DNA from 3 places in the Proteus mirabilis HI4320 genome. Region 3 is predicted to be linked to each of the others. Evidence: riboswitches for the same ligand, from Rfam matches in the RefSeq annotation. Region 3 holds a riboswitch; each other region holds the start of a gene.
What was found. A riboswitch is a leader RNA that binds a small molecule or an ion and turns the genes downstream of it on or off. The one in region 3 is predicted to bind thiamine pyrophosphate.
Positions count from the first base shown of each region.

Region 1: it holds a riboswitch for thiamine pyrophosphate, as region 3 does, so the genes downstream of both, thiB (thiamine ABC transporter substrate binding subunit) here and thiC (phosphomethylpyrimidine synthase ThiC) in region 3, are expected to answer to the same signal.
Region 2: it holds a riboswitch for thiamine pyrophosphate, as region 3 does, so the genes downstream of both, thiD (bifunctional hydroxymethylpyrimidine kinase/phosphomethylpyrimidine kinase) here and thiC (phosphomethylpyrimidine synthase ThiC) in region 3, are expected to answer to the same signal.

Region 1 covers NC_010554.1:2,525,648-2,533,607, forward strand. The annotation lists gene PMI_RS11465 (thymidylate synthase) at 1-614, opposite strand, end outside; gene lgt (prolipoprotein diacylglyceryl transferase) at 646-1,530, opposite strand; gene ptsP (phosphoenolpyruvate--protein phosphotransferase) at 1,617-3,863, opposite strand; gene rppH (RNA pyrophosphohydrolase) at 3,872-4,402, opposite strand; TPP riboswitch at 4,515-4,607, shown strand; gene thiB (thiamine ABC transporter substrate binding subunit) at 4,672-5,685, shown strand; gene thiP (thiamine/thiamine pyrophosphate ABC transporter permease ThiP) at 5,685-7,265, shown strand; gene thiQ (thiamine ABC transporter ATP-binding protein ThiQ) at 7,258-7,959, shown strand.
Region 2 covers NC_010554.1:1,694,219-1,706,801, reverse strand. The annotation lists gene mgrB (PhoP/PhoQ regulatory lipoprotein MgrB) at 26-322, shown strand; gene PMI_RS07785 (amino acid permease) at 469-1,851, shown strand; gene pagP (lipid IV(A) palmitoyltransferase PagP) at 1,952-2,590, opposite strand; gene PMI_RS07775 (hypothetical protein) at 3,208-3,852, opposite strand; TPP riboswitch at 4,177-4,265, shown strand; gene thiD (bifunctional hydroxymethylpyrimidine kinase/phosphomethylpyrimidine kinase) at 4,316-5,113, shown strand; gene fbaB (class I fructose-bisphosphate aldolase) at 5,167-6,216, opposite strand; gene yegS (lipid kinase YegS) at 6,266-7,159, opposite strand; gene trhP (prephenate-dependent tRNA uridine(34) hydroxylase TrhP) at 7,468-8,847, opposite strand; gene baeR (envelope stress response regulator BaeR) at 8,967-9,674, opposite strand; gene baeS (envelope stress sensor histidine kinase BaeS) at 9,740-11,116, opposite strand; gene mdtC (multidrug efflux RND transporter permease subunit MdtC) at 11,113-12,583, opposite strand, start outside.
Region 3 covers NC_010554.1:3,044,948-3,057,530, forward strand. The annotation lists gene nudC (NAD(+) diphosphatase) at 1-645, opposite strand, end outside; gene PMI_RS13710 (HAD family hydrolase) at 793-1,473, shown strand; TPP riboswitch at 1,518-1,640, shown strand; gene thiC (phosphomethylpyrimidine synthase ThiC) at 1,772-3,724, shown strand; gene thiE (thiamine phosphate synthase) at 3,708-4,355, shown strand; gene PMI_RS13725 (HesA/MoeB/ThiF family protein) at 4,349-5,098, shown strand; gene thiS (sulfur carrier protein ThiS) at 5,095-5,295, shown strand; gene PMI_RS13735 (thiazole synthase) at 5,297-6,076, shown strand; gene thiH (2-iminoacetate synthase ThiH) at 6,076-7,194, shown strand; gene PMI_RS13745 (Rpn family recombination-promoting nuclease/putative transposase) at 7,353-8,321, opposite strand; gene rpoC (DNA-directed RNA polymerase subunit beta') at 8,515-12,583, opposite strand, start outside.

The DNA.
Region 1 (7,960 bases), 520 kb from region 3:
ATTTGAGCCACCAGCGCTAATAATACAAAGCATTGAATTTGATTAAAATTCAACCCTAATGGGACATCACAGCTACGTTGATATGAGGTTAAATAAAGCCTGTCACCGAGCAATGAAAAAGTATGTGTATGCATGCATGGACGTAAACACCCTAACGCTGTTTCTCCGGGATTATAAAAAGTGACTATCTCACCACGATCGTCAATACCGTTAGTTAAGTTATCTACCACTTTACGTAATTGATCAAAGTGCGAGCCATCAGGGCGTTGCCATTGGCGTCCTTGAACACCATAGACTCGGCCCATATCATCTTCACCCTTACGATGCGGATTATTTAACCATGCGCTATTTTCATTAGCATTCGCGTTCCACGTATTACAGCCAATAGCACGAAATTGTGCTGCATTATCATAACCACGTAAGTACCCTAATAGTTCCGCAATCGCGGCTTTGTAAAAACTTTTACGCGTTGTTATGAGTGGAAATTGGTTATTGGCAACATCATATTCCAGATCGGCATTTATCACCGTTAAACAACGGGTTCCTGTCCGTTTATTATCAATCCATTCACCTTCATCGATAATGCGTTGACACAATGCCAGATACTGCTTCATGTAGTCTCTCTTTTTTGTTAGCTAATAATAGTTAGTGTGTTGTTGGCGTCTGTGGAGTGGCTTTATCGCGACGATACGCCCACACCATAAAGATAATGCCTAATATTATCATTGGAATGGAAAGAATTTGCCCCATGCTGATACCGCTAAATAAACCTAATTGCGCATCAGGTTGGCGGAAGAATTCAACAATAATACGGAAAGCACCATAACCAATTAAGAATAACCCCGATACACTGCCCATAGGACGATTTTTGCGCACAAAGATATTCAGAATAATAAATAATACCACGCCTTCTAGGAACATTTCATAGAGTTGCGATGGGTGGCGAGGCAATACGCCGTATTGCTGAATGATAGGTAATAGTGTAGTGGGATCTTGCGCGACAAGCTGTAGATCTTCTGCACGGGAGCCTGGGAATAAAATCGCCCACGGGGTATCTAAGGTGACTCTCCCCCAAAGCTCTCCATTAATAAAGTTACCAATACGTCCTAAACCTAAACCAAATGGAATTAATGGAGCAACAAAGTCTGCGACTTGAAAAAAGTGACGTTTAGTGCGACGAGCAAACCAAATCATGGCGCAGATCACCCCAATTAAGCCACCGTGGAAGGACATTCCGCCATCCCAGACTTTAAATAGGTAAAGTGGATTATCTAAAAATACCGGTAAGTTATAGAATAAAACATATCCTAGACGCCCACCAATAAACACGCCCACAAACCCTACATAAAGTAATGTTTCGACTTCACTTTTTTGCCAACCACTGTTAGGTTTTGCCGCTCTGCGGTTTGCTAGCCATAATGCAAACACAAATCCAATCAAATACATCATGCCGTACCAGTGCAAAGATACTGGCCCGATAGAAAACATAACTGGATCGATTTCTGGAAATTTAAGGTAGTTTATACTCATTCTTCCCTACTTCACTTTATTAATGATTTTCTATCTATGGGTCGATGTGGATAACCCCTTAGACAAAAAGTTTATACGAAGGCCTATCAGATACCTCCGCGAATTAATCCACCTAATCCTTGTCTTTCCATAAAATCAGCAGACAATTTTTTTATCTCTATTGCCGTTTCAGCTTTCAACACCTGTTGCATAAAAGGCTGTAAGATAGCAGGATCTAGATGGCGCAATAAGTATTTTACCCTAGGTAAACTACGGCCACTCATGCTTAACTGACGAAAACCTAGCCCTATTAGTAGCAATGCCCCCATCGGCGTACCCGCCATTTCACCACAAACACTGACTGGTAACTGATAACGTTGGCATTCTAAAGCAATAATATTAAGCGAACGCAGTAATGCAGGATGCAAATTATCATAGAGCAGTGCTACATGGGTATTATTACGATCGACTGCAAGTAAATATTGCGTTAAATCATTGGTACCAATCGAGATAAAATCTACTCGATGTGCTAATTGCGGTAACATAAAGACCAATGAGGGGACTTCAAGCATGATCCCCACAGGTGGTAGAATGCATTCGCATTTCATTTCTCGGCTAACTTCAGCACATGCTCTTAGTAACAATGCTTTCGCTTCTTCAATTTCATCAATACTTGTCACCATCGGCAACAATATTTTCAAATTTTTAAATTCAAGATTAGCTTTTAACATCGCTCGTAGTTGGATCAGAAATATTTCTGGCTGATCGAGTAATATTCTGATCCCCCGCCACCCTAAACAAGGGTTCTCCTCATTTATCGGCATATAAGGAAGCTGTTTATCTGCACCTATATCTAAAGCACGTAGTACGACGGGTTTATTGGGAAAAAATGATAAGATTTCACGATAACGGTTTTTTTGTTCATCTTCGGAAGGAAAACCGCTTTGTAACATAAAAGGGATTTCTGTGCGATAAAGACCGACACCATCTATGCCAACGCTAATACGTTGTTCATATTTAATGCTTAGCCCTGCATTTAATTGCACACTGATGGATTCACCATTTTTTAATACCGCTTGCTGTTCAAGCTGCTCTTCAGCAAGTTGACTCAATACTCTTTCTTCATCAATAATTTGCCGATATTCCTGCATGATAAAGGGTTCTGGTTCAATAAAAATCTCACCACGATAACCATCAAGAATCAGCATTCGGTTGTGAAGTAGCTCCGGTTGAATATCTGCCCCCATAATGGCAGGGATCCCCATTGCTCGAACTAAAATCGCTGAGTGTGAATGAGTCGCACCATCACGAACTATCACCCCCGCCAGTTGTTGTTCTGGCAACTCAGCCAATAGATTGGCACTAAGCTCATCCGCCACAAGAATAAAGCGATCTGGCCATGTATTTGTCGTGCTGAGATCATCATCTAAATGAAATAGTAAGCGCTGACCTAATGCTTTTAAATCTGAAGCTCGTTCTCGCATATAACTATCTTTAAGACTTGAGAACTGTGCAGAAAACTTCTCTATCACCACTTTTACTGCCCACTCAGCAACATAGCCTTGTTGTATAACCCCAGTCATTTTTTGTCTTAATTGGGGATCGTTAAGTAAATGCGAATAGAGATCGAAAATAGCCGCACTCTCTTTTTGTGAATTTGCCATAAAGCGCTTACTAAAACGGCGACACTCCGATGTCGCATCTTCTAAGGCGACCGTTAATCGGTTTAATTCACTTTTTATATCCAGTGCGCTGGCTTTAAAAACATGATCTAAGGTTGGCTGAGACATCTCTTGCCAACCATATGCCATCACTACCCCCGTAGAAACGGATAGGGCTTTAATACGGCTTTGACGATATTGTCCAAATAATCCTTTCGTTTGCACTTGCGACAATATCGCCCCTAATTGGGTGGCCAGTGTCACCATAAAAGATTCTTCGCTTTCATTAAATAAGCGTCGCTCTTTTTGCTGAACCACCAGCACCCCAAGTAACTGACGACGATAGACAATGGGCACGCCGAGAAAAGCGCGCAGATCATCCTCTTTTACTTGTGGCAGATAGGTAAAATTAGGATGTTCACGAATATCAGCCAGATTAATCAGCTCAGAAAGACGTCCTACTTCACCCACCACCCCCTCATCAAATGAGAGGCTGACGGCACGCCCTTTCGGCTTTTTCAATCCTTTTGTGGCCATTAAATAGAAACAGCGATGAGGAATATCGGCAAGATAAATAGAACACACATCCGTGTGCATAGCTTGACACGTTTCTTTCACTAATAGTTCAAGTGCTTCTGGCAGACTCGCTGCCATAGCCACTTTTTCTACAATTTCCCGCAAACGTGTCAGCATAGTGTTATCTAATACCTTTTACGGCGATATCCATAGGAAGGACGAGACATAGACACTTGTTCTTGTAATGGCATAACTACTGGTGCGAACTCTTTCATCACGCGACGATATACATCTCGCTTAAAAGAGACGACTTGACGAACAGGATACCAATAGCTAACCCAACGCCAACCATCAAACTCTGGCGTTTTGCTCTGCTGAACATTAATGTCCTTGTCGTTACTTGTTAACTGCAAAAGGAACCAACGCTGTTTTTGTCCAATACAAACAGGTTTTGTGTCCCAACGCACCAAACGCTTAGGTAACTTGTAACGTAACCAGTTACGCGTGGAGGCAAGGATTTTAACATCCTTACGACTTAATCCAACTTCTTCGAACAACTCACGATACATGGCTTGTTCTGGTGATTCTCCAGGATTAATTCCCCCTTGAGGAAATTGCCATGAATGTTGTCCATAGCGACGGGCCCAAAGCACTTGCCCTTGCCGATTACAAATTACAATCCCCACATTCGGGCGGTAGCCATCATCATCGATCACCAGACTACCTCAATAACCAAACTTGAAAGATAACTCATTGTTTCATACTACCCACAAACGGTAAACCACTATCAACAGACTTTGCACAACGTGAGTATTTATCTACAATGGGAATGTCTCAACGGGGTGCTTTTTTTAAGCTGAGAAAAACTCGTGGAACCTGATCCAGCTAATACTGGCGTAGGGATTTGAGTCAGGATGGCGCAATAATAACTCATTTGCCTCCTCACTCCTCAGATCCTACTTGACTTTTTACTGAGGAAAATAGCGTGTTAATAAATTCTCTTCGTTCAACTCTCTTATTCAGTGCACTAGGTTTGTTCAGTGCTTTTGCCACAAATGCACAACAAACCAAACCCACACTTACCGTCTATACCTATGACTCTTTTACCGCGGATTGGGGGCCTGGTCCGGCAATTAAAAAAGCATTTGAACAACAATGTGATTGTGAGCTAAAACTGGTTGCCCTTTCGGATGGGGTTTCTCTCCTTAATCGTTTACGTATGGAAGGGAGTAAAAGTAAGGCAGATATTATTTTAGGGCTAGATAACAATCTTATTCATGCGGCAAAACAGACCGGACTTTTTGCACCAAGCAATATTGATACATCAAAACTAGCATTACCTGAAAAATGGACTGATGACACTTTTGTGCCTTATGACTACGGTTATTTCGCTTTTATTTACGATAAAAATCGTATTACTCATCCCCCTAAAAGCATGGATGAGCTGTTAAATAGCCAACAGCCGTGGAAAATCCTTTATCAAGATCCACGTACCAGTACCCCCGGCTTAGGCTTAATGTTATGGATGCAATCACTGTATCCAAACAATACCGCTGAGCAGTGGCAAAAATTGGCGAATAAAACACTGACAGTAACCAAAGGCTGGAGTGAGTCCTATGGCTTATTCTTGAAAGGAGAAGGGGATTTTGTGCTTAGTTACACCTCATCTCCGGGCTACCATATTTTGGCTGATAAAAAAGACAATTATGCGGCAGCTATTTTTGATGAAGGACACTATTTACAGGTAGAAGTTGCAGCCAAGCTAAAATCCAGCAAACAGCCAGAATTAGCTCAGCAATTTATGCAATTTATGCTAACCCCCGCTTTCCAAGAAACCATCCCAACCACTAATTGGATGTATCCTGTTATTGATATGCCACTACCTGAGGTCTACTCCGTTATGCCTAAACCGCAAAAGTCATTACAATTTGATGCTGATGTGGTAGCCAAAGAGCGCCAAACATGGACACGTAATTGGCAATCTGCGGTTAGCCGCTAATGGGTAAATGGCTTATCCCGGGGCTATGCGCCTCGGGATTATTACTTACCGTCGCCCTTCTCTCCTTCGGTGCTTTATGGTTTAACGCGCCAAGTGGTGATTTATCGACTATTTTTGCTGATAGTTACCTATGGCATGTGGTGCGCTTTACTTTTTGGCAAGCATTTTTATCCGCGCTATTTTCCATTTTACCGGCAATTTGGTTAGCAAAAGCGCTCTATCGACGCCAGTTTGTTGGCAGAACGCTCTTTTTACGCTTATGTGCAATGAGTTTAGTTCTACCGGTGTTAGTGGCGCTATTTGGCATTTTAACTGTGTATGGTCGCATGGGGTGGCTGGCTCAAATATGCCAATGGTTAGGGATTGATTACCATTTTACGCCTTATGGTTTACAAGGCATTTTACTCGCACATATTTTTTTCAATATGCCACTGGCTACCAGAATGTTGTTACAAGCCTTGGAAAGTATTTCTACCGAGCAACGCCAATTAGCATCACAATTGGGAATGAATGGCTGGCAACGTTTTCGTTTTCTCGAGTGGCCCTATTTATGGCGACAAATCCTGCCTACTGCATCACTGATTTTTATGCTCTGCTTTGCAAGTTTCGCGACTGTATTAGCGCTGGGAGGTGGGCCTGCGGCAACAACTGTTGAATTGGCAATTTATCAAGCATTAAGTTATGACTACGATTTACATCGTGCAGCGCTATTAGCATTAATTCAGCTATTTTGCTGCTTAGGATTAGTACTTGTTAGCCAAAAATTAAAGGGAACACTCTTTGTCGGTAGTCATCAAAAACTAAGCTGGCGTGATCCTAGCGACTCATTAATCAATAAAATAACGGATAGTTTAATTATCGTACTTGCTATGCTCTTTTTACTTCCTCCGTTATTAGCGGTGATAAGTGATGGCTTAAACAGTCAATTATTAGGTGTTCTACAACAGCCGGTACTTTGGCAAGCCTTTACAACATCATTAATTATTGCACTTGGCGCTGGGGGACTTTGTGTTATTTTAACGATGATGTTGCTCTGGAGTAGTCGAGAATTACGCTTACGCCATTTTAAAAAGGCCGGACAAGCGCTGGAAATGAGTGGACTCATTATTCTGGCTATGCCGGGCATTGTATTAGCGACGGGCTTTTTTCTATTATTAAACAGCACAACCGGATTACCTGAATCTCCCTATCTTTTAGTGATCCTCACTAATGCGCTTATGGCTATTCCATATGCTTTAAAAGTACTTGAAAACCCAATGAATGATATTGCAGCCCGCTATAATCTATTATGTGCTTCCCTTAATTTGCGAGGTATTAATCGTCTACGTTGGATAGAGCTACGCGCTTTGAAAAAGCCACTATCACAAGCACTGGCTTTTGCTTGTGTCATTTCCATTGGTGATTTTGGTATTGTTGCCTTATTTGGAAATGAAACTTTTAGAACATTACCTTTTTACCTCTATCAGCAAATCGGTGCTTATCACACACAAGATGGCGCTGTCACCGCGATGCTCCTTTTGCTGTTATGTTTCACGCTTTTTAGCCTTATCGAACGCGTTTCAGGAAAATCCTATGATTAAGTTAGAGCAGCTTTCTTATACCTATGAGCACCAACATCTGACCTTTAATTTAACGGTAAAAGCGGGGGAGCGTATTGCTATTTTAGGTCCCAGTGGTGCAGGTAAAAGCTCATTACTCAGCTTAATAGCGGGTTTTCTGCCCTCAGAGTCAGGCTCGTTATTTTTAAAAGGGAAAGATCATACCAAAACAGCCCCTGCCCAACGCCCTATCTCGATGTTATTTCAAGATAACAATCTTTTTCCTCATCTCACGGTAAGACAAAATATTGGTTTAGGGCTAGATCCAGGGCTAAAGCTCACTGTGGCACAGAAAGCACTATTAGAAAGTCGAGCCAAACAGGTTTCTTTAAGTGATTATCTAGAGCGTTTACCTTCACAGCTATCAGGAGGTCAACGTCAACGAGTGGCAATTGCCCGTTGTCTGGTACGTGAACAGCCTATTTTATTGTTAGACGAACCTTTTTCCGCCCTTGATCCCGCATTACGTATCGAAATGCTGACATTATTAGAACAAATTTGTGATGAAAAAAATCTCACTTTACTCATGGTGTCTCACAGCTTAGAAGATGCTCATAAAATCGCACCAAGAGCGCTTGTTATTGATAATGGCACCATTGTCTATGATGGAAATACAGCGTCATTAATCAAAGGCGAAGTGGATCAATCACTGCTGTTAGGGATACCTTTTAATTAAT
Region 2 (12,583 bases), 1.4 Mb from region 3:
GTCGAGGAAGCATTTAACTTTCTTTATGAAAACTATGCTAAATTTAATCTTAGAGATAACTTATTGCGAATTTTATAACAACAGTGATAGGCGTTGTTATCGTATTAAAGCGAATGCCTATTTTGTAATAAGTACTATTAACAAAATGTATTTAAAGGATTTTAATTTGAACGCAAAGAAAATAATTATTAGCTTAATAATTATATTAGCTATCAGCTTGGGGTTGTACCTTGTGGCGTTAGATAATTTTTGCGATCAAGGCGAAGATTTTCAGCAAGGTATCTGTCGCTTTACCATCTTATTCCCCTCTAAGCAGCCGTAAAAAACCCGCTTTCTATGCTTTTTCCCCTCTATCACAAAATGTATTTGTTATTCAAGTCAGATTAGTGTTTTAATGGTGGCTTGAAATAAACAAAATCGTAAACATTGATTTACACTTTTACCTGATAGATGAAGAAAAGAGGATGTATGGCGAAAGAGTCGCAACAAGCAGAATTAAAGCGCGGTCTTAAAAATCGACATATCCAGCTGATTGCGCTGGGTGGGGCTGTCGGCGCTGGTCTGTTTCTTGGTATCGCGCAAACCATTAATATGACTGGGCCATCAGTTATATTAGGCTATGCGATTGGTGGTTTTATTGCGTTTATGATCATGCGCCAACTTGGTGAAATGGTTGCCGAAGAGCCGGTTGCGGGTTCATTTAGTCACTTTGCCAATAAGTATTGGGGGCCATTTGCTGGCTTTTTATCAGGTTGGAACTACTGGGTTATGTTTATTCTTGTCGGTATGGCTGAATTAACCGCCGCAGGAAAATATATTAATTATTGGTTACCTGATATTCCGGTGTGGGTTTCGGTAGCGGTGTTTTTTGTTGCTATTAATTTAATTAACCTAATTAATGTCAGAATGTATGGTGAAACCGAGTTTTGGTTTGCCATTATAAAAGTTTTGGCGATCGTTGGTATGATTTTATTTGGTAGCTATTTATTGGTCAGTGGTAATGGTGGTCCGCAAGCTTCTGTGAGCAATTTATGGGAGCTAGGTTTCTTCCCTCATGGCTTTACTGGGTTTATGTCTGCATTAGCTATTGTGATGTTCTCATTTGGGGGACTTGAGCTGGTGGGGATCACCGCCGCAGAAGCAGAAAATCCTAAAGTAAGTATTCCCAAAGCAACTAACCAAGTTGTTTATCGTATTTTGATTTTCTATATTGGTTCATTGATTGTACTGCTTTCTCTTTATCCTTGGACCCAAGTGGTGAAAGGAGAAAGTCCTTTCGTACTTATTTTCCATAATTTAGATAATTTTGTTGTTGCCCATATTTTAAATGCGGTGGTTTTAACCGCGGCATTATCTGTCTATAACAGTGGCGTTTATTCTAATAGCCGGATGCTGTACGGTTTAGCCAAACAAGGCAATGCACCGCATTCATTATCTAAGGTTAATAAACGTGGTGTACCTGTTATTTCTTTGGGGTTATCTGCGATAGCCACATCACTCGGGATTTTGGTTAACTATTTACTCCCTGATCAAGCTTTAGAGCTATTAATGGCATTAGTGGTAACAACATTAGTGCTTAACTGGATCATGATCTGTTTAGCAAACTTAAAATTCCGTGCAGCTAAAATTAAAGAGGGTGTAGAGCCTTCATTTAAAGCACTTTGGTATCCTTATGGTAACTATCTGTGTTTAGCCTTTTTATGTATGATTTTGGTCATTATTCTAATGATGCCAAAAATTAATATTTCCGTTATTTTGATGCCATTTTGGGTAGGCTTGCTCTGGATAGGTTTTAAGATCTCAAGAACTAAAAAATCGCTGACAACCACACAAGCAAGGCAAGATAGTTAAATTATCTTGGCTAAGTTAGCCTAAGCGAAAGATAAGAAAAACGCGATATTAAAAAAGTGACTCTAAAAAGAGTCACTTTATTTTTTATTAGGGCAATCGATCACTGCCAACGTAACCAAGCAAATAAAACATTACCGTTATTATAGGTTCCTGGTACATAAGTCGCCTGTAATGATAAGTGTTCATAACCGACTGACACTAGCGGTAGAGGTAATGGCATAGGAATATAGTTATACTCATGACGAGCAGTCACACTTAAGGTAAAGCCCGCCCCCATGCGAAAACCCTCTCTATCTCCACCGGGATACCACATTTTTTCAAAACCATAGCCCATAATAGGTTGTACACGATTATTGGAATCCATAAAGGCCATAGCATATAAGCCATGCCAATCACCCTCATTATCATAACGATATTTACCCATACCAAATCCCCAAGGCGTTTCGTTATAACGATTGGTTTTTTCTTTATCGTAAGTAAAACGGTTATGCCAAGTCCATACCGGTAAATAGTAGTTATATTGGTCATTATCCCAAGTTTGGGTAAGATTACGTTTAAATTTTCCCCAATAGCTTTCCTCATTTTTTTCTGAGAAAGTGTTCTCTGCTGGCTGAGGTTTTTTTGTCGTAATAGTCTGAGGTGTGTTTTGCGTATTTTCAGAAGCAAAAGCAGGTGCTGTTAACGTAACTGAAAACAGTGTAGCTGCTAATAGGCTAGAGTGAAAATAGGTAGATGACATATATAACTCCGAATACGGCATTGCGGTGGTTCTGGTAATGTTAAAAAAATTTGTGCCATAGTGTTATTGAATTAGTGAAATATTCAGATAAGAGCTATCCGAAATTGAACTATTTTAATAACATTATATTTAATTTCAAATGGTTACAAAGAGATGTATCTCAGTTGCTCCCATTTAAAAGATAATTATTTATAGTATTAGTTAATATAATTGAGGATTTATTAAGCTTAATAATGATACATAATTTATTAGATTTTAGAATAAAACAAACTAAGCAAGATAATAACGATTAAATATTATCTAAAAAACATTATAACATAATATAACGATTACATATCCATCGGTTTTTTTATCGCATATTGAAATATTAATATAACGTTAATAATGAATAGTGTTTGTTATATGGGCAAAATTGCAAAGGAGCAGGATAATAGAGTAATTAATAATGAGAGTTAAATAAAAAAAGCAAAAAACGAAGATGTGTTTATAAAGTGTTTAAGTTTTATGGCTGCTGGATAAAGTGATCACTTCACTATAGCACCCCTAAAGAAGGGGTAAATCTGTGAGTTATGAGTAACGAGGGGAAAACCCACAGATTTTAAGAAAAAATCGTTTAATTATTGAGATAACGGTTCTTTACTAATAACTAATAGTCGATGAGTATGAATATCGCGATCTTTTTCCCAGCAAAACGCATCCCATTTATTATAAAAGTCTTCCACACTATCAATTAAATGTAATGGTCGATCCATTTCAGTGCCATCTGAAGCATAAATATAATATCCTTCACTAAAAGCCCATAAAATCATATCAATCCAAAAACCTTTACCATCAGAGGTTTGTTCCTCATCAGTCACAACAATATTGTGTACTTTTAATAGGTTATAAAAGAAAGTGCGGGGTAAATCTCTTATTACATTGCGATGTTTAGGAAGGCGAGAACGCCATACTTTTATTTGAGTACATGTTGTTTGTCCATAAACGATATCTTGTCGAAATCTTAGTTCAACTAAATAGGCTGTTTCGCTTTCTTTATTAGTAGTAATAAGTCTATATTGATCTCTATGAACAGCTTTAACTAACCGATAGCCCGTAGGAATTTCAAAACCGTCTAAAGAAATATCTTTTACCCCTTGGGTTATAAATTGTATTGTATGTTCAATATTTTTGGCTGGTAGTTTTAATTTCGCATTAAAATCTGCATCAGGAATAAGATAAGGCATTGATTGTCCATTTTGTTGTTGCGATGGTTCATTTTTCATTTAGCCCCTCCGCATATCAGTGGTGGTCAAGAAATGCATTATAAATACCTCATTTAGCAGATTATATATCGATTGTCGTTAAAATGAGCAAAATATTTTATTTTATGCTTATCATTGTTTTATGTTGAGAATATATATTCAAGATTGATAGCTAATAAAATATAAATCATCGAGCCTGCCTCTATTATAGATAAGCTAGATTAATTTATCTTCTAAAATAGAAAAGTTAACTTAAAGCACGTTAAGTGAGCTGATAAAGGTTGTCACTATCAAACTAGCTTCTTTATCTTCTGCATGCGATACTCTTGTGGCTTATATCATATAAGCTTTGGCTCGGGGCGCCTATTGGCTGAGATGAACCCGTATAACCTGATCTGGATAATGCCAGCGTAGGGAAGTCAAGGTCACTGTGCTGATTAACAGAGCCCGACTTTTCTGTAACTGGTAAAGGAGGAGTTAATCAGTGAGATATAACGCGTTGTCTATCGCCGGCACCGATCCGAGTGGTGGGGCGGGGATACAGGCTGATCTGAAAACATTTTCCGCACTGGGTGTATATGGCACAACAGTCATGACTGCACTGGTAGCGCAAAATACCTGTGGTGTACACTCTGTCTATGATTTATCCCCAGATTTTGTCGCAGCACAATTAGATGCGGTACTTTCTGATGTCAGAATAGATAGCGCTAAAATTGGTATGCTTTCTAATGCCAGTATTATTGATGTCGTTTGCGATAAACTGCAGCAATATCCCATTCCTTTTGTCGTACTTGATACTGTTATGCTTGCCAAAAGCGGCGATCCACTGTTACAACCTGATGCTATTGATAAAATGTTCACTCAGTTATTACCCCGCGTTGATTTGATCACGCCAAATCTGCCTGAGGCGGCAGCACTATTAGGTTGTGATATCGCGACAGATGAAACAACTATGAAACAACAAGGTGAAGCATTACTTTATCAAGGTTGTCAGGCGGTATTGATGAAAGGGGGCCATTTAAGCGAGAAAGAAAGTCCTGATTGGTTATTGACCCAAGATGGGCAATGGCGATTTACTTCACCGCGCATCAATACAAAAAATACTCACGGTACGGGATGCACACTTTCAGCCGCTTTAGCTGCTATTCGTCCTCAAGTTTCTGATTGGCAAAGTTGTGTTGAACAAGCAAAAGCCTATTTACAGCAAGCGTTAGAACAGGCAGACAGTTTAGAGGTGGGACAAGGTTTCGGCCCTGTACATCATTTTCATCGCTGGTGGTGATATCAAAAAGCCCCTATTAAAGGGGCTTCAATGCGTAATTTAATCGTAAAAAATTAAGCAATAGTCACAGATTTATCTAAATAGACATCTTGTACGGCATTAATTAGAGCAACACCGTCTTTCATGGATTTCTTAAAGGCTTTACGACCTAAGATAAGCCCCATGCCCCCAGCACGTTTATTAATGACTGCAGTACGTACTGCATCAGCAAGATCATTATTACCCGATGCTCCACCTGAGTTAATTAATCCTGCACGTCCCATATAGCAGTTAGCTAATTGGTAACGCACTAAATCAATGGGGTTTTCGCTCGTCAGTTTAGTGTAAACACGCTCATCAGTATGACCAAAACCAATCGCTTTAAAGCCACCGTTATTTTCAGCCATTTTCTGTTTAACAATATCGGCACCAATGGTTGATGCTAAATGGTTAGCTTGACCTGTTAAATCAGCACTTGCATGGTAATCAACCCCATCTTTCTTAAAGGCTGGATTACGTAAATATGCCCATAATACGGTAACCATGCCTAATTCATGGGCACGTTCAAATGCCATCGAGATCTCTTCGATTTGGCGGCGGCTTTCTGGAGAACCAAAATAGATAGTCGCACCTACAGCAACAGCGCCCATTTCAAAGGCTTGTTCAACACTGGCATATAGCGTTTGGTCGTATTGAGTTGGATAGCTTAATGTTTCGTTATGATTAAGTTTTACCAAAAATGGGATTTTGTGTGCATAACGACGAGAAACAGAAGCTAGAACACCATAGGTGGAAGCAACACAGTTACATCCGGCTTCAATGGCAAGCTCAACAATATTTTTGGGATCAAAATAGAGTGGGTTCGCGGCAAATGAGGCAGCGGCAGAGTGTTCAACACCCTGATCGACAGGTAAAATAGAAAGATAACCCGTTCCTGCTAAACGACCATGGTTAAACAGGGTTTGCATAGAACGCAATACGGTATTAGGGCGATTGTTATCAATCATCACACGATCAACAAAGTCAGAACCTGGCAGGTAGAGATTTTCGCTTGGGATGGTTTGGCAGCGATGTTCCAATAATGAGTTAGCATCAGCACCTAACAAACTTACTATATCAGTCATTACTTACTCCAGTTCACGATGAGATGATAGTGATTGTCATTTATCTACATTAAGATAACAAGTCACATTGGGGCGGTAACCGGCAGTGGATCGCTTCAGGTAGTACAATAAATTCAAATTTATCCCCTAAAAGGGGTTCACCATCTAAATTAAATACCATTTCATGAGCCGCACTAATAGTGACCCAATCACTTTCTCGCTCAATAATTTTGTCATTTTTCTTACGATCGAACAGACTGGTTAATAGAGAAGGAAGCAATTCACGGGCTTCAACAAGGGTAATATTGAGTTTATTGTCATTAATCAGTGCTTCGGGGCAAAGTTGTTGTCCACCTCCCGCTTGGCGTCCATTACCAATACCGATAATTAAAGCTTCACCTTTCCAATGAAAATTTTCAGCTTCAACGGTGCATTGATCCGCTTTTAAGGTATCAATACGCAATAAACCATTAATAAAATAAGCAGCACCACCTAAGGCAGATTTTAGTGCTTCAGGGGTTTCAGTGGTGATCTTGGTACCAAAGCCTCCTGAGGCCATATTGATAAAGTAATGTGTTTTGTTCACATTAATAATATCGACAGGAACGGCGCGACCTTTAATCGCTAAACTGAGCGCTTTGTCCATCTCTAATGGGATTTGTGCACTGGTGGCAAAATCATTTGCAGTCCCTAAAGGGATAATGCCTAACGCGGGGGGCGAAGAGGGGGCTAAACGAACCAGCTCAGAGGCGACATTGTTGATCGTACCATCACCCCCTGCGGCGATAATGGTTTGCGCTTGAATATGTAGTGCTTCTTGCACAAAGCGTTGAATATCACTTGATTCCCATGTCACTCTGACTTGGATATCATTACCTTCCTTGCGTTGTTGATAAACCGCTTGTCGCAGAGCCTCATTGCCTGAGTTTTTTCCATTGATAATCAGCAAACTGATTTGGCCCATCAATATGACTCCTTAATTAATATGACTTATTTAAAGATAATGGATATTAGGCGAATTACCATTTTTTTTACAAAGTATCACCAAAGCCAAAAGCAATTTACGTTACTCAAAAAATAATAATAAAAATAGCGGGGGATAAAAAAAGAAAAGGCAAATCCAAGGGAGATTGGATTTGCCAAGGAGGTGGTTCCTAGTCTTACTGTATTCATTCTAGTTCTTTATTTTTCGAAATAGATAATACGGCAAATGAATAGGTATTGATGTGATCTATCTTTGAAATTGACCACATCAAATCAGATAATGATGATTTACTTCACTTCTACCGCATCAATTTTATGAGGTTGACGGGTTGTCGTTCCTGGCAGATTACGAATAAGCAGTGCAAAGTTTAAATCAACATCGTCAGGAACAGGTAAATAAACCACATGGCCATTACCCGGAGCAACATCTGTCGGTTGTTGTTTTTTATTAAATAACGCATCTAAAGTGAATTGAATATTTCCTGTTGGTGTCATTAGCTCTAAGCTATCACCTAAGATAAATTTATTTTTAACATCCACTTCAGCTAAACCGTTAACACGTTTACCTGTAAATTCCCCTACAAACTGTTGTGTATCTGATACAGAATAGCCGTATTCATAGGTTTGGTAGGCATCATGGGTATGGCGACGTAAAAAACCTTCGGTATAACCGCGGTGTGCCAAACCTTCTAGCGTTGTCAGCAGTGTCGGATCGAAAGGCTTACCTGCAACAGCATCATCAATAGCACGGCGATACATCTGTGCTGTGCGTGCGCAATAATAGAAAGATTTAGTACGACCTTCAATTTTCAGTGAATGTACACCCATCTTAGTTAATTGCTCAACGTGTTCGATAGCGCGCAGATCTTTTGAGTTCATAATATAAGTACCGTGTTCGTCTTCGAACGCAGTCATATATTCACCCGGACGTTTAGCTTCTTCAATTAAGAACACTTTATCAGTGGGGGCACCTACACCTAACGTTGGCTCAACATTTTTTACCGGGATAGGTTGGTACTTCTCGATGATATTCCCCACTTCATCTTCTTTGCCTTCTTCAACTTTGTATTCCCAACGGCAGGCATTTGTGCATGTACCTTGGTTTGGGTCACGTTTATTGATATAGCCTGATAATAAGCAACGACCCGAATAAGCCATACACAAGGCCCCGTGAACGAAGACTTCAAGCTCCATATCAGGGACTTGTTTACGAATTTCTGCAATTTCGTCAATAGATAGCTCACGAGAAAGAATAACGCGAGTTAAGCCCATTTGACGCCAGAATTTTACGGTAGCCCAGTTAACGGCGTTAGCTTGTACTGAAAGGTGGATATCCATATCAGGGAAAGCTTCACGCACCATCATGATCAAACCCGGATCAGACATAATCAGCGCATCAGGCCCCATATCAATAACTGGTTTTAAGTCACGGATAAAGGTTTTTAATTTTGCATTATGGGGGGCGATGTTAACCACAACATAGAAGCGTTTACCTAATTCATGCGCTTCTTGTATTCCTTTAGCAAGGTTTTCGTGATTAAACTCATTATTACGTACGCGTAAACTATAGCGAGGCTGACCTGCATAGACCGCGTCTGCGCCATAAGCGAATGCATAGCGCATATTTTTTAATGAGCCTGCAGGAGAGAGCAATTCGGGTGTAAACATGATTAATTTCCTGGTTCTGATTTCAAGTCAGTCCCCTACACAAAAGGTAAGGGTATATCATAAAGGGGAGGATTCTAGCGCTTAACTGTAGCGAGGTTCAATGTATTCCTGAAAAAATATCATCGAAAACGATAGGCTGCGGTTTCCCAACGATAGCCTTGTCCATAAATTGAACGAATAAATTCAATTTGATCGTTAAGTTGCTCAAGTTTGCGCCGTAAGTTTTTTATATGGCTATCAATAGTACGGTCGGTTACGATGCGATAATCATCATACAGATGATCCATTAACTGGTCACGGCTTAACACTTTGCCCGGTTGTGTAGCTAATGCTTTAATAAGACGAAATTCAGCGGTAGTTAAATCAAGAATTTTATTATGATATTGAATTTGGTAAGCCTGCTCATCAATAATAACTAAGGCGCTATTTTGCACAATATCCTGTGGCCGATAATAGCGACGCAATAATGTTTTTACACGGGCAACCACTTCTCGAGGGCTATAAGGTTTGCAAATATAATCATCAGCACCAATTTCCAACCCTAATAGTCGGTCTACTTCTTCTGTTTTTGCGGTGACCATAATAATAGGAATATCGGAGAACTGACGTAACTCTTTGCATAGGGTAATGCCATCTTTACCCGGTAGCATCAGATCAAGCAGGACTAAATCGTAATGAGATTGTTTGATATGTTGTATAACCTCAGTACCATCTGCCAGCCACTGCGTTTGATAATCAGATGCTTGAAGATAATCAATAAGTAATTGTGCCAATTTCGGCTCATCTTCAACGATTAAAATTGAATATGTAGATGTGGTCGTGGTCATTGTCTATATGGCTCAATAGTTATCAATTAGGACAATAATATTCAGTATAATCAATAGAGCAAAATTTAATTATCTTCAGAATAGACAGGTAATACGATAAGTATTTTTACTCCACCGATAGCGGATGGCATAGCCATGATTTTACCATTATGAGCTTCGACAATATTTTCGCAAATCGCAAGCCCCAAACCAGAGCCGCCGCTGGAACGATTACGAGAGCTTTCAGCCCGATAAAAACGTTGGAATACCGCTTCATATTGTGCTTTATCTAGCCCCGGGGCACTATCTTCCCACACAATCAACACATTATTATGTTCTCTTTTGCTACTAATATGCAATTGACCACCAGAATTGGTATAACGAACACTGTTTTCTAATAGATTATGAAAAAGTTGGATCAACCTATCCGGATCAGCTTGAACAATCAGTTTGACGTTATCATCTAAATCAGTCTGTAAAGCAATCTCTTTGGCTTGATAAATATGCCGATAAGAGGCGACAGCTAACAAAATAATTTCATTAATATCAATAAAATCCTTACGATAGGTCAAAGAGCCTCTATCAGATAATGATAACTGATGTAGATCGTTTACCAGTTTAGTTAAATTTGTTACTTCAAAGAGTAATGAATTTAACGTTTCTGCAGTTGGCTTTCTTACACCATCTTGTAACGCTTCAAGCTCTCCTTTTAAGATAGCCAATGGCGTACGTAACTCATGGGAGATATCTGCCATATAATCACGGCGAATTTGCTCATTTTTTTCCAGTGTACTGGCAAGTTGATTAAAATCCGTTGCTAGCTGGCTGATTTCATCTTTATTGGTTGGGGTCACGCGAACAGCAAAATCGCCAGCGGCTAATTTATGGGTTGCCTCCACTAATCGCTTTACTGGGCGGATCATGCTGCGTGACAGTATTAACGTAATTAATAGCGCAAAAAGCACCGTTAAGCCGGCAATGATCCAACTGGTGCGTAACTGTTGCTTATCAAAGCTAATATCTGCTTCGTTGCTGATTTTATCCGCTGCACTGACAATCACCCAGCCGACAATTTCATCATGATAAGTAATAGGTTTTTTAAAGGTTTCTGCGGGAAATTGATTATCATGGCCAAATAAGCGTTTCATCTGTTTATCGACGATCCAAAACTGAGTACGCCATCCTCGAGGGGCAGGGCCTTCACCACTTTGACTTATTTGGTCAATGGTTCGTAGTATCTGATAAATAGAGCGATCGTCTCGATTGAGAAAACGCCAATCTCCGGTTAATTGATATTGATCGCTTAACGCTTCGGCTAACAAGGTTGCCCGCTGTTCACTGTTTTTCTTGATATAGCCAATAAACCCCTGCTGGAAGCTACTACGAATACCGATATGCATAGCAAATACCACTATCATGCAAGTCGCGAAGATCACCAAAAATAGCTTACTTCTTAGTTTCATGCATTTGCCTCTTTTTTGTTATGGCGTCGCTGTTGCCAACGTTGGCGAACACCATCAAAAAACAGATAGATAATCGGAGTGGTATACAGGGTTAATAATTGGCTCATAAGCAAGCCACCCACAATGGTAATGCCTAATGGCTGCCTTAATTCCGCACCATCACCACTACTTAGCATCAGAGGTAAAGCGCCAAAGAGCGCGGCTAAGGTAGTCATAATAATAGGGCGGAAACGCAATAAACTGGCTTGAATAATCGCTTCTTGAGCGGATAGTTTTCCTTCTCGTTGAGCCGTAATCGCAAAATCCACCATAATAATGGCATTTTTCTTCACAATACCAATTAACAACATAATGCCAATAAGAGCAATTAAGCTAAAGGGGGTATCAAACAAGCGCAGTGCTAATAATGCGCCAACACCGGCAGAAGGCAATGTGGATAAAATAGTCAATGGATGAATATAGCTCTCATAAAGCACACCAAGGACAATATAGACGGTGACAATAGCCGCTAAGATCAAGATAAGCTGTGACTTAATGGTTTCTTGAAAAATTTGCGCTGTACCCGCAAAGGTGCCTCGTACCGTGTTAGGTACACCTAACTCTGTCATGGTTCGCTCAATGGCGTTAATGGCATCAGATAAGGTATAGCCCTCTGGCACATTAAAAGCGATGGTAGAGGCGGCAGACAACCCTTGGTGATTAACACTTAAAGGTGCATTAGCGGGATACCAACTGGCAAATGCAGATAATGGAATACGTTCACCTTGTGTATTCATCACATACATTTTATCCAGTGCAGAAACATCTTGCGTATATTGTTCAGACACTTCCATCACGACTTTATACTGATTTAGCGGGGCATAAATGGTAGAGATCTGCCGCTGTCCAAAGGCGTTATTTAATAAATTATTGGCATCACTGACATTAATGCCTAATTGCGACATAGTATCGCGATCATAAGTGAGTGCCATTTCGGCACCTTTATCTTCTTTATCTGAGTTGACATCAACCAGCTCAGGTAATTCGCCTAACGCTTTACGTATTAATGGCTCCCATTTACGTAATTCACTTAAATCATCAGCGAGTAAAGTAAACTGATAACTGGCATTAGCTTGGCGTCCTCCAGCACGTACATCTTGTACAGGCATTAAAAATAGTGTTGCACCGGGTTCATTAGCCAGTTTGATACGAAGGCGATTGATCACTTGATTTGCACTATCTGTGCGCTCTGAGAGCGGATTAAGTGAAATAAACATAAATCCACTATTAATACGTCCTCCCCCCGTAAATCCCGTGACGCTATCAACATCTTTATCTGCATTAATCTCCTGCATAAAACGGGTCATTTTTTCTTTCATCGATTGGAATGAAATACTTTGGTCTGCACGTACAAATCCCATTAAACGACCGGTATCTTGATCTGGAAAAAAGGTTTTCGGCGCACTGATATATAAATAAGCATTCAGT
Region 3 (12,583 bases):
TAACTCTCCCCCTGCATAATCGGCAAGAAAACCCATCATAAGAGAATGAGGGAAAGGCCATGGTTGTGAAGAAACATAACGAATATTGCGAATATGAATATGACTTTCTTCAAAAACTTCGCGAGCTACCGCATCTTCTAAGCTTTCCCCTACTTCAACAAAACCAGCTAAAACGGTGTAGAGTGGTGAATGTTTATGCCTAACATGGTGTGCTAATAGAATTTTATCTTTATTACGAATACCAACAATAATACAAGGTGCTATTTGTGGGTAATAACGCTCATGACAGTTATCACATAAACATGCCCATTCACTCTCACTATGGCGCATTTTAGCCCCACAATAGCCACAAAACCGATGAGAACGATAAAATTCAGCAAGTTGAACACCACGACCGACTAATTTAAATAACTTTTCATCTTGAGATGCGATAAGCCTTGGTGAACACATATCGCTTTCCATTTTGTCATAAATCAGCCAGACATTTTCTCCTTGCCATTCCCCAACAATTTTGGCTTGTTTACCCACAAGTCCCCAATCTGTTGCTAAACCAAATGGAAGTTCACCTTTGGGTAACCAAACTCGGCCGCCTAGGCTGACTGTCCACCAGCCTTTTTCACCACCTGTTAGCGTATATAAATGCATAGTAATAATTCTATCTTAGTTAATGATATACAATAGAGGATACTCTCTTTCACAAGAGCCGCTCAATGAATTATGTCGCTACGCCAAAATTCATCTATACCTCCATGGTAAAAATATAAATTGTATTTATAAATAAGGTTCACTCGAATGACAAACATAACGAAACATAAGATCGCTATTTTTGATTTAGATGAAACACTGTTAGCCGGAGATTCTAGCTGTTTATGGACAAATTACTTGTGGGAGAAAAAGAGAGTCACTGATCCTGCTTTTTTAGCTTTAGATAAACAAATGATCGCTGACTATTACGCAGAAAGGCTCAATATAAATAAGTACTTACACCAACATTTATCTTATTTTAATCAGCATAATATTGAAGAAATAAATCAATGGGTTACTGATTTTACTCATACCATAATCAAGCCATTGCTCTATCCTCAAGGCATTAATACTATAAACCTATACCGACAACAAAATATCCCCGTTATCATTATCTCTGCAACTATGTCTTTTCTGGTACATGCGATTGCAAAACAACTTAATGCTGATATTTCTATGGGCATTGATATGCAGATAAAAAATAATCATTATACAGGCCATATTGAGGGTATTCCTACCTTTAGAGAGGGTAAAGTCACTCGACTCAATCAGTGGAAAGAACAAAACAACATTAAGGATTCTTATATTTATTTCTATACTGACTCAGCCAACGATCTCCCTTTATGCTATCAAGCAAATGAGGTTATCACCATTAACGCCGATGAAAGATTAAGCCAAATAGCAACAGAAAAAGAATGGCAACAGTGCTACTGGCAGTTAAATAAATAATCATTATCGGGCTTGTAGTTTTTAAGATCTTTAATATACTGTGGGCATTCTTGTCGGAGTGCCTAGTGTTTATAAGGCTATTTTTAACACAGGCTGAGACCGTTAATTCGGGATCCGCGGAACCTGATCGGGCTAATACCCGCGAAGGGAACAAGAGTCATTCGACCTTTAGATAGCTTCATTGTGTCTATTTTTTACACTCTTATCTGTCGATACTCCCTGCGACCTCCAGACAAGCATTTTTCTCAATATTCACCCGACAAGCCTTGTGCTTGATTGATATTTATTAGGAAATGCTATGTCCAAAAATCAAACTATCTCTATTAAAGATGTTTCGCCCACTGCGAATAAACAGCGCCCACGTAAAGAACAACGCGATGCAGCGCAATCCTTTATTAGCACTATTCAAGGTATTAATTTTCCCAATTCAAAACGTATTTATATCACTGGTACTCGTTCAGATATTCAAGTGCCAATGCGTGAGATCCAACTTGATAAGACCCTGATCGGTGGCTCAAAAGAAGATCCTATTTTTGAAGAGAATGAACCTATTCCAGTCTATGACACTTCAGGGCCTTATGGTGATCCAACTTCTCAACTTGACGTTAATCTTGGCTTAAAAAAAATTCGCCAACCATGGATTGATGCGCGTAATGATACCGAACCTCTTTCACACTTAAGTTCTGATTTCACTCAACAACGCCTTACTGATGCAGGATTAGAACATCTACGCTTTCCGTTAAAACCCAGCCCTAGAAAAGCGCTAAATAATAAGAGAGTGACGCAATTACATTACGCTCGCAAAGGTATTATTACGCCAGAAATGGAATTTATTGCCATTCGAGAAAATATGGGGCGAGAACGTATTCGTAGCGAAGTATTACGCCAACAACATGCCGGATTTAGCTTTGGTGCACATTTACCTGACAATATTACGCCTGAGTTTGTACGCCAAGAAGTTGCTGCTGGTCGTGCCATTATTCCTGCCAATATCAATCACCCAGAATCTGAGCCGATGATTATTGGCCGTAATTTCTTAGTTAAGGTGAATGCTAATATCGGCAACTCTTCGGTTACCTCATCTATCGAAGAAGAAGTAGAAAAACTGATTTGGTCAACACGTTGGGGGGCCGATACCGTGATGGATCTGTCAACTGGACGTTATATCCACGAAACACGTGAATGGATCATCCGTAATAGCCCAGTCCCTATTGGTACTGTTCCTATTTATCAAGCTCTCGAAAAAGTTAACGGTATTGCAGAAGATCTCACTTGGGAAATGTTCCGTGATACTTTATTAGAACAAGCGGAACAAGGGGTGGATTATTTCACTATCCATGCAGGTGTCCTATTACGCTATGTTCCTATGACCGCAAAACGTTTAACGGGTATTGTCTCTCGTGGTGGTTCAATTATGGCGAAGTGGTGTTTATCACACCATAAAGAAAATTTCCTCTATACCCACTTCCGAGAGATTTGCGAAATCTGCACCGCTTATGATGTTTCATTATCATTAGGTGATGGTCTAAGACCTGGCTCTATCCAAGATGCTAACGATGAAGCACAGTTCGCTGAATTACATACCTTGGGTGAATTAACAAAGATTGCTTGGGAATATGATGTACAAGTCATGATTGAAGGCCCAGGTCATGTACCAATGCAGATGATACGTCGCAATATGACGGAAGAACTAGAGCATTGTCATGAAGCCCCCTTCTATACATTAGGCCCTCTAACAACTGATATAGCACCGGGCTACGATCATTTTACTTCCGGTATTGGCGCTGCAATGATTGGCTGGTTTGGCTGTGCCATGCTCTGTTATGTCACTCCGAAAGAGCATCTCGGACTCCCCAATAAAGAAGATGTGAAACAAGGTCTTATTACTTATAAAATCGCCGCCCATGCTGCTGATCTTGCCAAAGGACATCCCGGCGCGCAAATTCGTGATAACGCCATGTCTAAAGCCCGTTTTGAGTTTCGATGGGAAGATCAATTTAATCTAGCACTTGATCCTGAAACTGCCCGTCAATATCACGATGAAACCTTACCTCAAGCATCGGGGAAAGTCGCTCACTTCTGCTCTATGTGTGGACCTAAATTCTGCTCAATGAAGATAACACAAGAAGTGCGTGATTATGCAGCAGGTATGGAGCAGATGTCGCAAGCCTTTAAAGCCCATGGTAGTGAGCTATACCACAGTGCAGAAATAGCCAGTTCCGAGGTAGCTGATAATGAACAGATCCTCTAATTCGGCTTTTGCCCCAACCGAAAAAAAGTTGGGGCTTTACCCTGTTGTCGATTCTATTGAATGGGTTGAGCGCCTGTTGAAAATAGGTGTAACAACGATCCAATTACGCATCAAAGATAAACAGCCCAAAGATGTTGAACAAGATATAATCACTGCAATCAAATTAGGTCGTAAGTATAACGCAAGATTATTTATCAATGATTATTGGCAACTCGCCATTAAACATCACGCTTATGGTGTTCATCTTGGACAAGAAGATCTCGACATTGCCGATCTTGATGCTATTAAACAGTCAGGTTTATGCCTTGGTATTTCCACCCATAATGACACTGAACTACAAAGAGCAAAAAGGTTACTTCCCTCTTATATTGCTTTAGGGCATATATTTCCAACGACGACGAAAGATATGCCATCAAAGCCACAAGGTTTAAGAGCACTCAAACATCAAGTAGAACAAACTCATGATTTTCCAACCGTTGCTATTGGCGGGATCTCTCTAGAAAAAGTCTCTGATGTCGTAGCAACTGGCGTTGGTGGAGTTGCTTTAGTGAGTGCAATAACAAAGGCATCAGACTGGCAACAGGTAACACTTAAATTATTAGAATTAGTAGAGGGAAAACCATCATGCTAAATGATAATGATTTTATGCGTTATAGCCGACAAGTGATGTTAGAAGATATAGGATTAAAAGGGCAAACCAAAATACAGCAAGCCAGAGTATTAATTATTGGCTTAGGTGGGTTAGGCTCTCCAGCATCACTTTATCTAGCAGGTGCAGGAGTGGGTGAACTTATTTTAGTCGATGATGATAATTTGCATGTCTCGAATTTACAGCGTCAAATTCTCTATCGCACTCAAGATATCCCAGATGCAAAATCAGACATCGCCAAACAGGCTCTACTTGCCTTAAATCCTGACATTAAAATCACCACCTATAAACAACGTGTTAATGATGATTTTCCCTCTACGTTGCTTCAAAACATCGATTTAGTTTTAGATTGCACTGATAACATGAGCACTCGCCAAGCAATCAATCGTATCTGTGTTAAACAACAAATACCGCTTATTAGTGGCAGTGCCGTTGGATTTAGTGGTCAGTTGATCGTGTTTGAGCCCCCTTTTATTCATGGTTGTTACCACTGTCTCTATCCTGATAACAAAGAGCCACAACGCAATTGCCAAACAGCTGGAATTCTAGGCCCCGTTGTAGGGGTCATTGGTACTCTGCAGGCACTTGAAGCAATTAAGTTACTTGCAGGTTTACCAAGTACGTTAAGTGGAAAACTACGTCTGTTCGATGGTAGAAAACAAAATTGGAGCACCTTGCGCTTAACACCATCAAAAAACTGTCCTGTTTGTCGAGGGTTAGCATGAATATTACCGTAAATGACGAACGTTATTCTCTGGATATGCCTGTCACGATAAGCCAGCTCCTTATTGAGTTAAAACAACCCTCTATGGGGGTGGCACTCGCTATCAACGACATCATTATTCCGCGTGAAAACTGGAATACACAAATGATCAATGAGGGTGACACAATTCTTCTCTTTCAAGCAATTGCGGGAGGCTGATATGTTGAAAATTGCTGATACTACATTCACATCAAGGTTATTTACTGGTACAGGTAAATTTGCGACACCAACACTCATGGCTGAAGCCATTAAAGCCTCTGGTAGCCAATTAGTCACAATGGCAATGAAGCGTGTTGATTTAAAAAATGGCAATGATGATCTAATCGCCCCTCTTAAATCATTAGGGATAAAATTATTACCTAATACTTCTGGTGCAAAAACAGCACAAGAAGCCGTTTTTGCTGCACGATTAGCAAAAGAGGCCTTTGATACCCATTGGATCAAATTAGAAATTCATCCTGATACCAAATACCTACTTCCTGATCCAATAGAAACACTTAAGGCGGCTGAACTTCTTGTTAAAGAAGGTTTTGTGGTTTTACCTTATTGCAGTGCTGATCCGGTATTATGCCGTCGCTTAGAAGAGGTAGGATGCGCAGCTGTAATGCCGTTAGGTTCACCTATTGGTTCCAATCAGGGTTTACAAACTCGCGATTTTTTGCGGATTATTATTGAGCAAACCTCAATACCCGTTGTTGTTGACGCAGGTATTGGCGCACCAAGCCATGCTCTTGAAGCTTTAGAATTGGGTGCGGATGCTGTACTCGTTAATACCGCCATAGCCGTAGCTAAAAATCCAGTTTTAATGGCTCAAGCTTTTAAAGCTGCAATTGATGCTGGAGAGCTTGCTCGACAATCTGGACTGGCTGTACCGACTTCAATAACACATATGCAAGCACAAGCCTCTAGCCCATTAACCCAATATTTAGAGGCTTTCTAATGAAAACATTTTCTGATTATTGGCAACAATTAGATTGGGATGACATCACGTTAAGACTGAATAGTAAAACTTGTGAAGATGTTGAAACTGCTTTATCTCATCATACTTTAACGCTTGATGATTTTATGGCGCTGATCTCCCCTGCTGGCCGACATTATTTAGAGCCAATGGCACAACGTGCCCAGCAACTAACTCGACAACGTTTTGGTAATGTTGTCGGTTTATATGTTCCACTGTACCTCTCTAATTTATGTGCTAATGATTGCACTTATTGTGGCTTTTCAATGAGTAATGCCATCAAGCGCAAAACATTAAATGAAAACGAAATCCTTGCTGAATGTCATAGCATTCGGCAATTAGGTTTTGATAGCCTGCTACTCGTTACAGGAGAGCATCAAAGAAAAGTTGGTATGGATTATTTCCGTCAATATATACCGCTTATTCGCCAGCAGTTCAGTTTATTAATGATGGAAGTACAACCTCTGGCGACAAATGAGTACGCTGAATTAAAAACGCTCGGTATTGATGGTGTAATGGTTTATCAAGAAACCTATCATGAACCCACTTATCAGTTGCATCATCTAAGAGGAAAAAAACAAGATTTTCATTGGCGGTTACAAACCCCTGATAGATTAGGGCAAGCCGGCATTGATAAAATTGGTTTAGGTGCACTAATTGGTTTATCTGACAGATGGCGTACCGATTGTTATATGGTGGCTGAGCATCTGCTATTTTTACAAAAACGTTACTGGAAAAGTCGTTACTCTATCTCCTTTCCTCGTCTACGCCCATGTGCTGGTGGGCTTAATCCTGCATCGGTAATGAGTGAAGCAGAATTAGTTCAGTTGATTTGTGCTTTTCGTATTTTAGCCCCCGATGTTGAGCTTTCCCTTTCAACACGTGAATCGCCTTACTTTCGCGATAATACAGTACCTTTAGCCATCAATAATATCAGCGCTGGCTCTAAAACTCAGCCCGGTGGTTATTCTGATAGTCATGAGGAGTTAGAGCAATTTTCACCTAATGATAATCGTCATGTCAGTGATGTAATTAATGCTCTCAAAACACGAGGATTACAGCCTGTATGGAAAGATTGGGATAACTATTTAGGTCGTTAATAGAGATAAAATAATACCGCGTTTTAATTTATTTTTTTAATAAATATAATCGCGGTTTTATTACATAACACATAGTAATAAATAATTAAAAATAATATCAATACGTTAGATATAACAATAAATTTTTCTTAAAAAGATTAAGTTAACTAACTATTTCATTAGGTTAAAATCAATATTTTAAGTTCTTGTATACTTAAACCAGTTATTCGTTCAATAAATTCTAACTCAACGTTTTCTTTTAATAAGTTTTTTGCTAATTGTATTTGTACTATCTTTTTACCTATTTCTATACCTTCATTTTTACCTATTTCTATACCTTCATTTTTACCTATCTCTATCCCCTCCATTTTTCCTAATTTAAATCCTTTATTTTCTAACCGCCATGCAATATTCATAATCGTCTCTCTATGGTTATCTACTTGTTCAGCTATCTTATTTATGATGGATTCAAAATCCGCCGCATCCATAATTGAGAATAAATATTGTACAACAGCGATAGTGTCTTCATCACTGCAGTTTTTCTGATTTATCGCTTTTGAGAGAAGCATCGCTAACTTATCAAGATCATCGCAACTGTTCACATGTTTCATTGCAATTTCCATTACAGCGGCTTTTCTATGTGTTAATAAAATTTCATCATCAATTGAATTCAAATCAATTAATGCAAAATTATTAAGATAGAGTTGATTTGCCAATGTAGAAAGCGGAAAACAATCTAACCAATTGACAGAAAAAGGATAAGGTTTGCGTTTGCCATGATAAAACAAGATAGGAACAACCAACGGCAAAGATGTGTAACCTTGCTGTAGATGCTGATTCATAGTGCAAAACGCATAGTGCATCATACGCCAAGCGATCATTTTATCTGGTCGAGATTGGTGCTCAATTAAGAAATAAATTGAGATATTCCCCTTTTTGGTTTTCACTGAGTAGAGAATATCTGACATACGAGAACGTAATTTAATATCGATAAAAGAGGAATTTTGTAGCTTTAAAGTTGAAAAATCACAATAGCTTTTTAATTCGTCTGATAAATGGATAAAAAAGAAATCCTTAGCATTACTAATATTCATCATGAAGCGTTTGAATGCAGCATCATGAGAAGAAATTAAAAGAGGTTTATTCATCGCTGACTCCGTGCTAAATGTGGACCGCCAGCTTACAGAAAAAAATGACCTTTTACTTAGTAAAAAATCATCATAAATATCTGAAAAATATAAACTTAATTATTTAACTTACCTATGCAAGTATAAAAAAGAGCAAAAAAATACCCTCGATAACTATCGAGGGTATTTATATTTAAAACTAATGCAGTATCAATTAGTTATTTGATGAACCGCCGAAACCCGCATTCAGCAATTCTGCTAAGTTAGCAGAAGCTTCATCTGCACTGATTGTTGCTTCAGTTTCATCCGTTGGCAGTTGTTGTTGACGACGTTGGATACGATCCTGATGGTACGCAAAACCAGTACCTGCAGGGATCAGACGACCCACAATAACGTTTTCTTTTAAACCACGTAATTCGTCACGTTTACCTGCAACAGCAGCTTCAGTCAGTACGCGTGTTGTTTCTTGGAACGATGCCGCAGAGATGAAAGACTCAGTAGCCAGTGATGCTTTCGTAATACCTAATAGGTCACGAGAGTATGTTGCTGGTACTTTACCTTCTTCCTCTAAAATACGGTTCGAAACTTTAACACGAGCGTATTCAACTTGTTCACCTTCAAGGAATTCAGAACTACCGGCATTTTCGATAGTCACTTTACGTAGCATCTGACGAACGATAACTTCGATGTGTTTATCGTTAATCTTAACCCCTTGTAAACGGTAAACTTCCTGTACTTCATTAGTGATATAGCGAGTAACCGCATGAACACCACGTAAGCGCAGAATGTCATGTGGTGATTCTGGACCATCGGAGATAACATCACCGCGTTCCACAACCTCACCTTCAAATACGTTAAGTTGACGCCATTTAGGGATCATCTCTTCGTATGCATCGCTGCCATCTAATGGAGAAATAACTAAGCGACGTTTACCTTTCGTTTCTTTACCGAAAGAAACAATACCGCTGATTTCAGCAAGGATTGCAGGCTCTTTCGGACGACGAGCTTCAAACAAGTCAGCAACGCGTGGTAGACCACCGGTAATATCTTTAGTACCACCAGATTCTTGAGGAATACGTGCTAACGTATCACCCGCATTAATAGCAACACCATCATCTAATTGAACGATAGCTTTACCTGGCAGGAAGTACTGTGCCGGCATATCTGTATTCGGGATTAATACATCATTACCTTGTGCATCGGTGATGCGCAATGCTGGACGTAAATCTTTACCGCTACCAGTACGCTCTGCAGTATCCAGAACAACCAGTGAAGAAAGACCGGTTAATTCATCCGTTTGACGAGTAATGGTTTGACCATCAACCATATCAGCAAAACGGATAATACCAGAAACCTCACTCACCACAGGCATGGTATGTGGATCCCAGTTAGCAACTGTTTCGCCACCGTTGACAGCTTCGCCATCACCTTTCGATAATTGAGCACCGTAAGGTACTTTATAGCTTTCTTTCGTACGACCGAATTCGTCAATCAGACGTAATTCTGTATTACGAGAAGTAATCACTAACTTACCAGCAGTGTTGGTGATAAATTTCGCATTGATCAATTTCAGAGTACCTTTATTACGTACCTGAATGCTTGATTCTGCTGCCGCACGGGATGCCGCACCACCGATGTGGAACGTACGCATCGTTAACTGTGTACCAGGCTCACCGATTGACTGTGCTGCGATAACACCGATAGCTTCACCTTTGTTGATGATATGACCACGAGCAAGGTCACGACCATAACATTTAGCACATACACCAAAGTCTGTGTCACAGGTTACAACTGAACGAACTTTAACGCTGTCTACTGAGTTTTCTTCTAACAGATCACACAGTTTTTCGTTTAACAGCGTATTACGTGGAACAAGGATATCTGCAGTACCTGGTTTCAGGATATCTTCTGCCGTTACCCGTCCTAATACACGCTCACGCAGTGGCTCTTTAACATCTCCACCTTCAATGACCGGAGTCATCATTACACCTTCGGTTGTACCACAGTCGCTTTCTGTTACGACAAGGTCTTGTGCAACGTCAACTAAACGACGAGTCAAGTAACCGGAGTTTGCTGTTTTCAGTGCGGTATCCGCCAAACCTTTACGAGCACCGTGGGTTGAGATGAAGTACTGGAGTACGTTCAGACCTTCACGGAAGTTCGCAGTGATTGGGGTTTCGATAATGGAGCCATCTGGCTTAGCCATCAGACCACGCATACCCGCTAACTGACGGATCTGAGCTGCAGAACCACGAGCACCGGAGTCAGCCATCATAAAGATGCTGTTGAAGGAAACTTGTTGTTCTTCTTCACCATCACGGTTGATCACAGTTTCTGTAGACAGATTTTCCATCATCGCTTTAGCGACGCGTTCATTCGCAGCAGCCCAAATATCGATGACTTTGTTGTAACGTTCACCCGCTGTTACCAGACCGGATTGGAACTGTTCCTGAATTTCTGCAACTTCTGCTTCTGCCTCGGCAATGATCTCTGCTTTTTTCGCAGGGATAACCATGTCATCGATACCTACTGAAGCACCAGAACGTGCTGCGTAAGCAAAACCGGTATACATGATTTGGTCAGCAAAAATAACTGTTGGCTTTAAGCCCATTACGCGGTAGCAGGTATTCAGCATTTTAGAAATAGCTTTTTTACCTAATGGTTGGTTAACCAGTGCGTAAGGTAGGCCTTTTGGTACAATCATCCATAAAATAGCACGACCAACTGTAGTGTCTTTTAAGCTAGTTTCAGTGGTGATATTACCTTCGCCATCTTTGATCTCTTCAGTGATACGTACTTTAACACGCGCGTGTAAAGAGGCTAAACCTGCGCGATAAACGCGTTCAGCTTCTTTTGGACCACTTAACACCATGCCTTCACCTTTGGCATTGATGCAATCACGAGTCATGTAGTAAAGACCTAATACCACGTCCTGTGAAGGAACGATAATTGGGTCACCACTTGCTGGAGACAGAATATTGTTAGTTGACATCATCAACGCGCGAGCTTCTAACTGCGCTTCTAATGTCAATGGAACGTGAACCGCCATTTGGTCACCATCGAAGTCGGCGTTATATGCCGCACAAACGAGTGGGTGTAACTGAATAGCTTTACCTTCAATCAGGATTGGTTCAAACGCCTGTATACCTAAACGGTGAAGTGTCGGTGCACGGTTTAGCATAACTGGGTGTTCACGGATAACTTCATCTAAGATATCCCAAACTACCGCTTCTTCACGCTCAACCATTTTTTTAGCGGCTTTAATTGTTGTCGCTAAACCACGGGTTTCCAGTTTTCCGTAAATAAATGGTTTGAATAATTCAAGTGCCATTTTTTTCGGCAGACCACACTGATGCAGACGCAGGTATGGACCAACGGTGATTACAGAACGACCAGAATAGTCAACACGTTTACCTAACAGGTTTTGACGGAAACGACCTTGTTTACCTTTGATCATATCAGCCAAAGATTTCAGAGGACGTTTGTTAGAGCCTGTAATTGCACGACCGCGACGACCGTTATCTAATAACGCATCAACAGACTCTTGTAACATACGTTTTTCGTTACGTACGATAATGTCTGGAGCTGCTAAATCTAGCAGGCGTTTTAAACGGTTATTACGGTTGATAACGCGACGATATAAATCGTTCAAGTCAGAAGTCGCAAAACGACCACCATCAAGTGGAACCAGTGGACGTAAGTCTGGTGGTAACACTGGCAGTACAGTTAAGATCATCCACTCAGGTTTATTGCCTGATTGCATGAATGCTTCAAGTAACTTGATACGTTTAGTCAGTTTCTTACGTTTAGTTTCAGAGTTAGTCTCATTTAACTCTTCACGCAGCGTTTCACACTCTTGTTCCAGATCCATGCTCTGTAACAAGTTCTGAACAGCTTCAGCACCCATCTTCGCATCAAATTCATCACCGAATTCTTCTAATGCATCGAGGTATTGCTCTTCTGTTAAGATTTGGCCACGTTCAAGGCTGGTCATACCACCTTCAACAACAACATAAGATTCAAAATACAGTACACGTTCAATATCGCGCAGTGGCATATCCAACAGCAGACCGATACGGGACGGCAGTGATTTCAAGAACCAGATGTGCGCCACTGGAGAAGCTAATTCGATGTGACCCATACGTTCACGACGAACTTTAGTTTGTGTGACTTCAACGCCACACTTCTCACAGATAACACCACGGTGTTTTAAACGTTTGTATTTACCACACAAACATTCGTAATCTTTTACTGGTCCGAAAATACGGGCACAGAAAAGGCCG